DNA from 4 places in the Stenotrophomonas sp. PS02300 genome. Region 2 is predicted to be linked to each of the others. Evidence: predicted binding sites of a transcription regulator. Region 2 holds the regulator's gene; each other region holds the start of a gene.
What was found. The regulator FliA, encoded in region 2, starts transcription of late flagellar genes. The targets are predictions, from matches to a motif close to TAAAGTTTNNCNNNCNNNGGCCGATAA.

Region 1: QMX79_RS05630 (flagellin) is a predicted target of FliA. The motif match lies at 926-952, and genes of this name have one in related genera.
Region 3: QMX79_RS08660 (methyl-accepting chemotaxis protein) is a predicted target of FliA. The motif match lies at 1,237-1,263, and genes of this name have one in related genera.
Region 4: QMX79_RS05645 (flagellin) is a predicted target of FliA. The motif match lies at 1,321-1,347, and genes of this name have one in related genera.

The regions. Positions count from the first base shown of each region.
Region 1 covers NZ_JASCOP010000017.1:33,691-35,890, reverse strand. Annotated here, with positions in the region: gene QMX79_RS05630 (flagellin) at 1-831, opposite strand, end outside; gene flgL (flagellar hook-associated protein FlgL) at 1,079-2,200, opposite strand, start outside.
Region 2 covers NZ_JASCOP010000075.1:3,873-6,072, forward strand. Annotated here, with positions in the region: gene QMX79_RS13645 (protein phosphatase CheZ) at 1-330, opposite strand, end outside; gene cheY (chemotaxis response regulator CheY) at 330-722, opposite strand; gene QMX79_RS13655 (RNA polymerase sigma factor FliA) at 739-1,485, opposite strand; gene QMX79_RS13660 (MinD/ParA family protein) at 1,482-2,200, opposite strand, start outside.
Region 3 covers NZ_JASCOP010000033.1:27,864-30,063, forward strand. Annotated here, with positions in the region: gene QMX79_RS08650 (helix-turn-helix domain-containing protein) at 1-363, opposite strand, end outside; gene QMX79_RS08655 (isochorismatase family protein) at 457-1,143, shown strand; gene QMX79_RS08660 (methyl-accepting chemotaxis protein) at 1,292-2,200, shown strand, end outside.
Region 4 covers NZ_JASCOP010000017.1:38,335-40,534, reverse strand. Annotated here, with positions in the region: gene QMX79_RS05645 (flagellin) at 7-1,227, opposite strand; gene QMX79_RS05640 (flagellin) at 1,436-2,200, opposite strand, start outside.

The DNA of each region.
Region 1 (2,200 bases), on a different contig from region 2:
AATGCCGGCGAAGGCCGGGGCCAGGTCGGCGTCGGTGGTAGTACCGGCGGTGAACTCGAAGGCCTGGCCCGACTTCAGCGAGGTCAGCGTCATCACGCCAGCCTTGTCCAGCGAGGCGTAGACGCCGGTCTGGTCCATCTTGTCGTTCAGCGCGTTGACCGTCTTCTTGGCAACGTCGATGGCCGATTCGCCCGCCTTGAAGGACACGTCGCCGATATCCACGTTGTTCACCTTCAAGCCGGTGACCTTGCCGTCTGCCGCTGCGGCATCGCCGTAGATGGCGCCCGTGCTCTTCTGCTCCGCGGCGTACTTGCCGCTGCCCAGCGTATCGGTGCTCGCGTCAACGATGCTGTTGATGCCAATGGTCTGGCCCGAATCGGCGCCGATCTGGAACAGCGCGCCCGAGAACGAGCCGTCCAGCAGCTTGGTGCCGTTGAAGTTGGTCTGGCGGGAAACGCGGTCGATTTCCGAGGTCAGCTGCTTCACTTCGGCGTTCAGCGCTTCGCGGTCGCTGTCGGAGTTGGTGGCGTTGGCCGACTGCACCGACAGTTCACGGATGCGCTGCAGGTTGTTGCCGATTTCGACCATCGCGCCTTCGGCGGTCTGGGCCAGCGAAATGCCGTCGTTGGCATTGCGCACGGCCACGTCCAGGCCGCGGATCTGGGTGCTGAATCGCTCGGAGATGGCGAGGCCGGCCGCGTCGTCCTTGGCGCTGTTGATGCGCAGGCCCGAGGACAGGCGCTGGATCGTGGTGGCCAGGCTGGAACCGCTGGTCGACAGATTGCGCTGTGCGTTCAGCGACATCACGTTGGTATTGATTACTTGTGCCATTTATCTCTTTCCTGTGGGCAAGTTCCGGCCGCGGCGTGCACCCGGAGTTGACGCAGAGTCCGCACCCGTGGCGGATGCAGCTGTTGCAGGAGAGATAACGGCGGTTGGCGCGAAGCCTTGAGAAAAAATACGCGGAAAACATCACCCGGGAGGGGTGATGGTCGGTGGTCGCGCGCGTCCGGCAGGGGCCGGAACACGCGCGAAAGCCTGCAGCGCGGGGCGTCTGGCGCCCGGCGTGCGCGCTATGTCAGCGGATCGCGTTGAACAGCGACATCTGCTGCATCTGGGTGAAAATCGTCTGCGCGGCCTGCAGGGAAATCTGTTCCAGCTGGTACTGGCCGATGGCTTCGGCGTAATCCAGGTCGCGCATGGCCGACAGGGTGGTCTTCAGGGTCACGCCGTTGGCCTCGCGCAGAGCGCCGGCATCGTCGATGGCCTTGAGCTGGGCACCGCCGGCGGCGCGGGCGTCGATGAACTTCTCCGAGGCACGGGCCACGTCACGGATGCCGGCCTGCAGGATGTTCTGCTGGCGGGCCACGGCGGTCGGGTCGTCGGCGGCGTTGTCCAGGGCGTTGATCATGCCGTCCAGGGTGGAGAAGATGTCGCGGGCATCGGCAGCGCCGATCCCGAAGCTGTCGCCCGCCTTGGGTTCACCTTCGATCCGCATGGAAACGCCTTCGAACGTGATGTCTTCGCCGGCCTTGAAAGCGCCGGTCTTGACCACGGTGTTGGTCGCATCGACCACTTCATAGGCGTCCGGCCCGGTGAAGCGCAGGGTGTAGCTGGCGCCATCCCAGCTGCCCGAGGCCGGGTCGCGGCCGAAGGTGGTGAGCACGCCGGTGCCGGTGTTGGTGCCGGCGGCGCTGCCGTCCAGGGTGCCATCACCGGTGCGGATGCGCAGGAAGATCTCGCTGCCGGGCAGGGCATCCTTGACGAAGGTGTCCGGCGCCACTTCCACCTGGCGCTGGGTCTGGTCGCCGTTGTAGGTGACCACGCCGTTGCTGAGCTTGAACGGCGCATCGGCGTCGTCGGTGCCGCCGAACAGGTAGCGGCCGGTGCCGTCGGTGGAATTGGCCAGCGACAGCAGGCCGTCGCGCACGCTCTTCAGTTCCGAGGCGATCGACTTCAGGTCGGCCGCCGACAGCGCCGGGTTGTTGGCCTGGATGGTCAGTTCGGTGATGTGGGCCATCATCTCGCCGGCCTGGGCCAGCGCGTTTTCCTGCAGGCCCAGGCGGTTTTCCACCACGTCGCCATTGCGGGCGAAGCGGTCCAGTTCGGCCACGGCGCGGTCCAGGCCGACCGCGGTGCCGGCGGCGACCGGGTCGTCCTTGGCGCTGACCAGTTTCTTGCCAGTAGCCAGCTGCTGCTC
Region 2 (2,200 bases):
GTTGGCGCGCAGCTGCTCGGTGAGCGCGCGGCATTCCTCGGCCAGGTCCAGGGTGCGGTGGGTGGCCTGTTCGGTCATCGCCACCACGTGGTCCAGGCGCGCGCAGGCATCGTCCAGCTCGCCGGCTTCGCTGGGCACGGTGGGCAGTTCGCCCAGCGCCTGGCCCAGCTCGCGGGCGAGCCGGTTCAGCCCGGCCATCATCGGCTGGGTGCGCAGCGCGGCCAGGGCGTCGATTTCCCGGCGCCAACCGGCTTCGTCACCGCTTTCCAGCGCGGCCAGGGCATCCTGCAGGCGCTGCACCAGCGCCGATTTGTCGCGAAGGGTTTCCATCAGGCACTCGCCGCCAGGCGCTCGAAGATCTTGCCGAGCTTCTCTTCCAGGGTCGCAGCCGTGAACGGCTTGATGATGTAGCCGTTCACGCCGGACTGGGCGGCTTCGATGATCTGCTCGCGCTTGGCTTCTGCGGTGACCATCAGGACCGGCAGGGTCTTGAGCTTGGCGTCGGCGCGGATCGCCTTGAGCAGGTCGATACCGGTCATGACCGGCATGTTCCAGTCGGTGACCACGAAATCGAACGGCTGGCTCTGCAGCAGGGCCAGCGCGGCATGCCCGTCCTCGGCTTCGGCCGTATTGGTGAAGCCCAGATCGCCCAGCAGGTTCTTGACGATACGACGCATGGTCGAGAAGTCGTCGACGATCAGGATACGCATGTTCTTGTTCAAAGCACTTTCCTCGGTATCAAGTGTTCTCGAGGCCGGCGTCGGCCGCCTCGAAGATCTTCAGTCGGCCACGCAGGCGCAGCACTGCCTGGCCATGGATCTGGCAGACGCGCGACTCGCTGACGCCGAGCACCGCGCCGATCTCTTTCAGGTTCAGTTCCTGCTCGTAGTACAGCGACAGCACCAGCTGTTCGCGTTCGGGCAGCAGGCCGATCGCGTTGCCCAGTTCGCGGCCGAACTCGCCGCGCTCCAGCACCTGCTGCGGGGTCGGGCCGCCCTGGGCGACGGTATCCAGCTCGCCCTGGTCTTCGATCCGCGATTCCAGGCTCAGCACCTGGCCACGCGCGGCGTCTTCCATCAGGCGCAGGTAATCGGGCAGCGGCATGTCCATCGCGGCGGCCACTTCGGTGGCGCTGGCGGCGCGGCCGGTGCTCTGCTCCAGGCGGCGGATGGTAGAGGCGGCGTCACGGGCACGGCGGTGCACCGAACGCGGCACCCAGTCGCCCCGGCGGATCTCGTCGATCATCGAGCCGCGGATGCGGATCGAGGCATAGGTTTCGAACGAGGCGCCCTGGTCGGCGTCGTAGCTGCGCGAGGCCTCGATCAGGCCCATCATGCCGGCCTGGATCAGGTCGTCGACTTCTACGCTGGCCGGCAGGCGTGCGGCCAGGTGGTGGGCGATGCGCCGGACCAGGTCCGAGTGCTGGGCAATGCACTCGTTGGCTGCGGCGCGCTGCACCTCTTTGTATTGTGCGGCGCCTTTCATGCGGTCACCCCGCGTTGCTTGAGGATGCGTTCCAGGAAGAATTCAACGCCGCCGCGCGGCTCGGTCGGGGCCTGCCAGCGCGCGGTGCGGCGGGCGATCTCGGCGATCGCCTGCGCCGACGGGCTGGACGGGTAGGCCTTCACCACCGGCTGCTGGCGCTGCACCGACAGGCGCAGCCAGTCGTCCTGCGGCACGCAGCCCAGGTAGTTCAGCGAGACATCGGCCAGGAACTTGTCGCAGACCCGGCTGAGCTTTTCATACAGCACGCGGCCTTCGTTGGGGTCGCGCACCATGTTGGCCACCACCTGGATGCGGTCCACGCCACGTTCGCGCGAGAGCACCTTGATCAGGGCATAGGCGTCGGTGATCGAGGCCGGCTCGTCGCAGACCACCACCACGGTGTCCTGGGCGGCCTGGCAGAAGGTGAGCACGCCGTCGGTGATGCCGGCAGCGGTGTCGACCACCATGAAGTCGAGGTCGCGTTCCAGTTCGGAGAACACGTTGACCAGGCCCACGTGTTCGGCCGGCTGCAGTTCGGCCATGTGGCGGCGGCCGGACGCGGCCGGCACCACCAGCACGCCGCCGGGGCCTTCCAGGATCACTTCATCCAGCGTGCAGCGCCCGGCGACCAGGTCGGCCAGGGTCAGCTTGGGCTGCAGGCCCAGGATCACATCGATGTTGGCCAGGCCCAGGTCGGCATCCAGCAGCAGCGTGC
Region 3 (2,200 bases), on a different contig from region 2:
CAGACCGGCCTGGGCCAACACCACCGCGCCCAGGCACAGCCCGACCAGCCGCACGCCACGCGTATGGGCATCTCGAAGAGCTTCCAGCAGCGCCGGGGGTGCCGGTTCAGCCGGGTCACGCCAGGCCGGCACCACGATGGTGTCCGCCTCGGCCAGAGCCTCCAGCCCATGCGCGACGCCAAGGGTGAAGCCGGCCGGGGTCTGCAGCGGGCCGGGTTCGGCGGCGCACACGGTCAGGCGGTAACGGGGTGCGCCGAGCCGGGCCAAGTCCTCGCCGAACACCGTGCACGGCACGGCCAGGTGGAAGGGGCTGATCTGCTGGTAGGCGACCACGACGACGTGGTGCGGGTGGGCTGGCAACATGGCCCGATCCTAGCAGGGAATGGCATCTGGGCCACTGTCGGCCGCGCCCGGCGCCCCCAACAATGCCGGCTCATTCCCCAACGGAGTCCCTGCATGAACGCGTTGATCCTTCCTCTGCTCGCCGGCATGAGCCTGGCGTCCCCGGCCACCGCGACGCCTGCCGCCGAGGCGCCCACCCTGCGCGCGCTAAGTGGCGCGCTGCCACCGCAGATGCTGGACGCGGCCAGCACCGCGCTGCTGGTGATCGATTTCCAGAACGAGTACTACAGTGGGCGCCTCCCCATTCCCGATGGCGCTTCCGCGCTGGCCAACGCGCAGGCGCTGGTGCGGATGGCAGACGCCAATGGGATTGCGGTGTATCACGTGCAGCACCTGAACCCGGCGGCCGCACCTGTCTTCGCCGAAGGCACCGACGGTGCCGCCCTGATCGCCGGCATGCAGCCCGGCCCGCGCCACCACTTGGTAATCAAGCGAACGGTCAGCGTTTTCGCCAGTACCAACCTGGATGATCAGCTGAAGGCCCAGGGCATCCGCACCCTGCTCATCAGCGGACTGATGACGCACGCCTGCGTGGCCGGTGCTGCGCGGGATGCGGTGCCGCGGGGGTACGAGGTGATCGTGGCGTCCGATGCGGTCGCCACCCGCAGCATCCAGGCGCTGCCTGGGCAAGGCCCGCTGCCGGCCGAGCTGCTGCACCGCGCGGCATTGACTGAAATCGCCGACGCCTTCGGCAGCGTGATGTCCACCCAGGCGGTGCTGGCCTTGCCGGTGCAGCACTGAGCAATGGCGTGGGCGGCCGTCATCGTACGGTCGCCTGCGCGCGCTACAACGTGTCCACCGCGCAATGCATGGGACAGGGCGTGCAGCCAAGGCTAAAGTCCATGCAGATTCGGCCGATATCGATGCGTCATTCCGCCTGGAGTACGTGATGTCGGCCGTTCCCCGCCGTGTTAGTTCCCTTCCCGCCTGGCGCACGCTGTTGCGTTGGCTGGCATCGCTGCGCCGGCTCAGCGTGGCACGCAAGCTGAAAACCAGCCTGGTGGCCTGTGCAGCGGGCCTGTTGCTGGTGGCCGCCGTCTACGCTTGGACAAGGTACAACAGCGAACGCGCCGCCGACACCTTCGCCACCCATCAGCAGGCGACCAGCCTGATGGCGCTGCTGGGTACCCAGGTGGCCGACGCCCGTCGCCTGCAGACCCGTTACGCGGCGAGCTTCGACGATGCCGACCGCGAGGCACTCCGGAATGCACGCCAACGCCTGCAGGTATCGCTGGAGGCATTGCAGCTTGCCGCTGCCGCCAACGGCAATGCGGCTTCACTGAAAGCCTTGGCTACCCGCATCGGCGAGTTTGCCGAGGGCATCAACGCGCTGAACGCACGTGTGGATGAAATGGGACGGGGCGAGGTCGGGTTGCGCGCGCAGCTGGAGGCCGCCGCCACTGCGATGGAGGCTGAGCTGGCCGCCCTGCAACGGCCCGCACTGGAGGCCCAGTGGCAGGCCATCCGCCGGCAGGAAGCGCTGCTGCTGCTCACCGGCGACTCGACCCATGCCGACCGTGCCAGCGAAGCCAAGCTGCCGTTCGAACTGGCGCTGGCGGCGCCGGGCGTGCCGGCGGCCGCACAGGACACGCTTCGCGCCGCGATGGACAGCTACCAGGGTGCACTGCTTGGCTACACCGCCGCGCGGGTGGGGCTGGATGTGGAAGCGCAGTCGCTGGCCGATACCGCTGCACAGATCGCGCCGTCGCTTGAGCAGGTGCAGCGTGCGCAGGCAACGGCGCTGGAGGCCGCGCGTGGGCACCTGCAGGCACAGGCAAGGGCGATGACGGTGGTGTTC
Region 4 (2,200 bases), on a different contig from region 2:
CAGGCATCAGCCCTGCAGCAGGCTCATGACGCTCGAGGGCGACTGGTTGGCCTGGGCCAGCATCGCGGTGCCGGCCTGCTGCAGGATCTGCGTGCGGGTCAGTTCGGCGGTTTCCTTGGCGTAGTCGGTGTCGCGGATACGGCTGCGCGAGGCCGACAGGTTTTCCGAGGTGGTGTTCAGGTTGGCGATGGTGGAGGTGAAGCGGTTCTGGATCGCACCCATGTCGGCGCGCGAGGAGTTCACGGCCTTCAGGGCGTTGTCGACGATCGCCAGCGAGCGCTGGGCACCGGCAACGGAGCTGATGTTCAGGTCGCCGACCGAGGTCTTGGTGGTCGACACGGTGCCGCTGTTGGCTGCGGTGCTGGTTTCGGTCAGGCCAACGTTGGCGGCGGTGACTGCGGTGGCGCCAGCGGTGACGGTGCCGCCGTAGGCGACGTCGAAGGCCTGGCCGTCCTTGATGCCGCCCAGGGTGATCACGCCGCTCTTGACCGAGGCGTAGACGCCGGTGGTGTCCATCTTTTCGTTGATCGCGGCGGCGGTGGCAGCGGTGATCGACTGGCCGGCCTTCACGTTGAAGTCGGCGATGGTGACGGTCTGCGCGGTGCCACCCTTGGGGGTGTAGGAGATCTGCAGGCCGCTGAACTTGGTGTCGGCGGTGGCGGCATCGGCGCCAGCCAGGCTGGTGCCGACGTAGTCGCCGGCGAAGAACCCGCTGCCGAGCTTGCTGGTGCTGGAGTCGACGATGCTGTTGATGCCGATGGTCTGGCCCGAGTCAGCGCCGACCTGGAACAGGGCGCCGGAGAACGAGCCGTCCAGCAGCTTGGTGCCGTTGAAGTTGGTCTGGCGCGAAACGCGGTCGATTTCCGAGGTCAGCTGCTTCACTTCGGCGTTCAGCGCTTCACGGTCGCTGTCGGAGTTGGTGGCGTTGGCCGACTGCACCGACAGTTCACGGATACGCTGCAGGTTGTTGCCGATTTCAACCATCGCACCTTCGGCGGTCTGGGCCAGCGAAATGCCGTCGTTGGCGTTGCGCACGGCCACGTCCAGGCCACGGATCTGGGTGCTGAAACGCTCGGAGATGGCCAGGCCGGCCGCGTCGTCCTTGGCGCTGTTGATGCGCAGGCCCGAGGACAGGCGCTGGATCGTGGTGGCCAGGCTGGAACCGCTGGTGGACAGGTTGCGCTGGGCGTTCAGCGACATCACGTTGGTATTGATGACTTGTGCCATTTTCTTGCTCCTGGTGGCGATGATGTCGCCGGTGGTAGAGGTGTTTCCCCTTGCGGGGAGGCCACGCGTTAGGTCATGCCATGGCTGAAATCATTAGCGACACTTTGTCAACAAGCTTTAATCAATTGATGCGGAAAATCGTGGAAAAATCCGGAACAAAAAACCCCGCCGAAGCGGGGTTTTTCGTAGTGCGTACCACGCGCAGGGATCAGCCCTGCAGCAGGCTCATCACGCTCGAGGGCGACTGGTTGGCCTGGGCCAGCATCGCGGTACCGGCCTGCTGCAGGATCTGCGTGCGGGTCAGTTCGGCGGTTTCCTTGGCGTAGTCGGTGTCGCGGATACGGCTGCGCGAGGCCGACAGGTTTTCAGAGGTGGTGCCGAGGTTGGCGATGGTGGAGGTGAAGCGGTTCTGGATGGCACCCATGTCGGCACGCGAGGAGTTGACCGCCTTCAGGGCCTTGTCGACCACGTCGATGGCCTGCTGGGCGCCCACCACCTTGGAGATGTCCAGGCCGGCGGCGAAGCTCTTGGTGGTCGGCGCGGCGGGGGAGGTGGTGAAGGTCGGGGCGGTCTTGGTGGCCGGGGTGGCGGCGGTGTCGGTCCAGGTGCCTGCGGTGACCACGAAGGCCTTGAAGGCGCCGGTGGCGTCGGTGCTGTCCTTGATCGCGGTCAGGTTGACCTTGGTGGGGTCGGTCTTGTCGACTTCGGCGTAGACGCCGGACTGGTCCATCTTTTCATTCAGCGCGGCGGCCACGGCCTTGGCGGCGGCGCCCTGCATGTCGGCGGCGGTGGTGCCGGTGGCCTTGACATTGATGGTGTCCAGATCGATGGCCTTGCCGTCCGAACCGGTCACCTTCATGCCGGTGATGGTCAGGCCAAGGCCGGCGGTCACGCCTGCTGCGGCGACGGTGAGCGAGTTCTTGTCGAACTGCGAGCCGCCCAGCGAGGAGCTGCTGGCGTTGACGATGCTGTT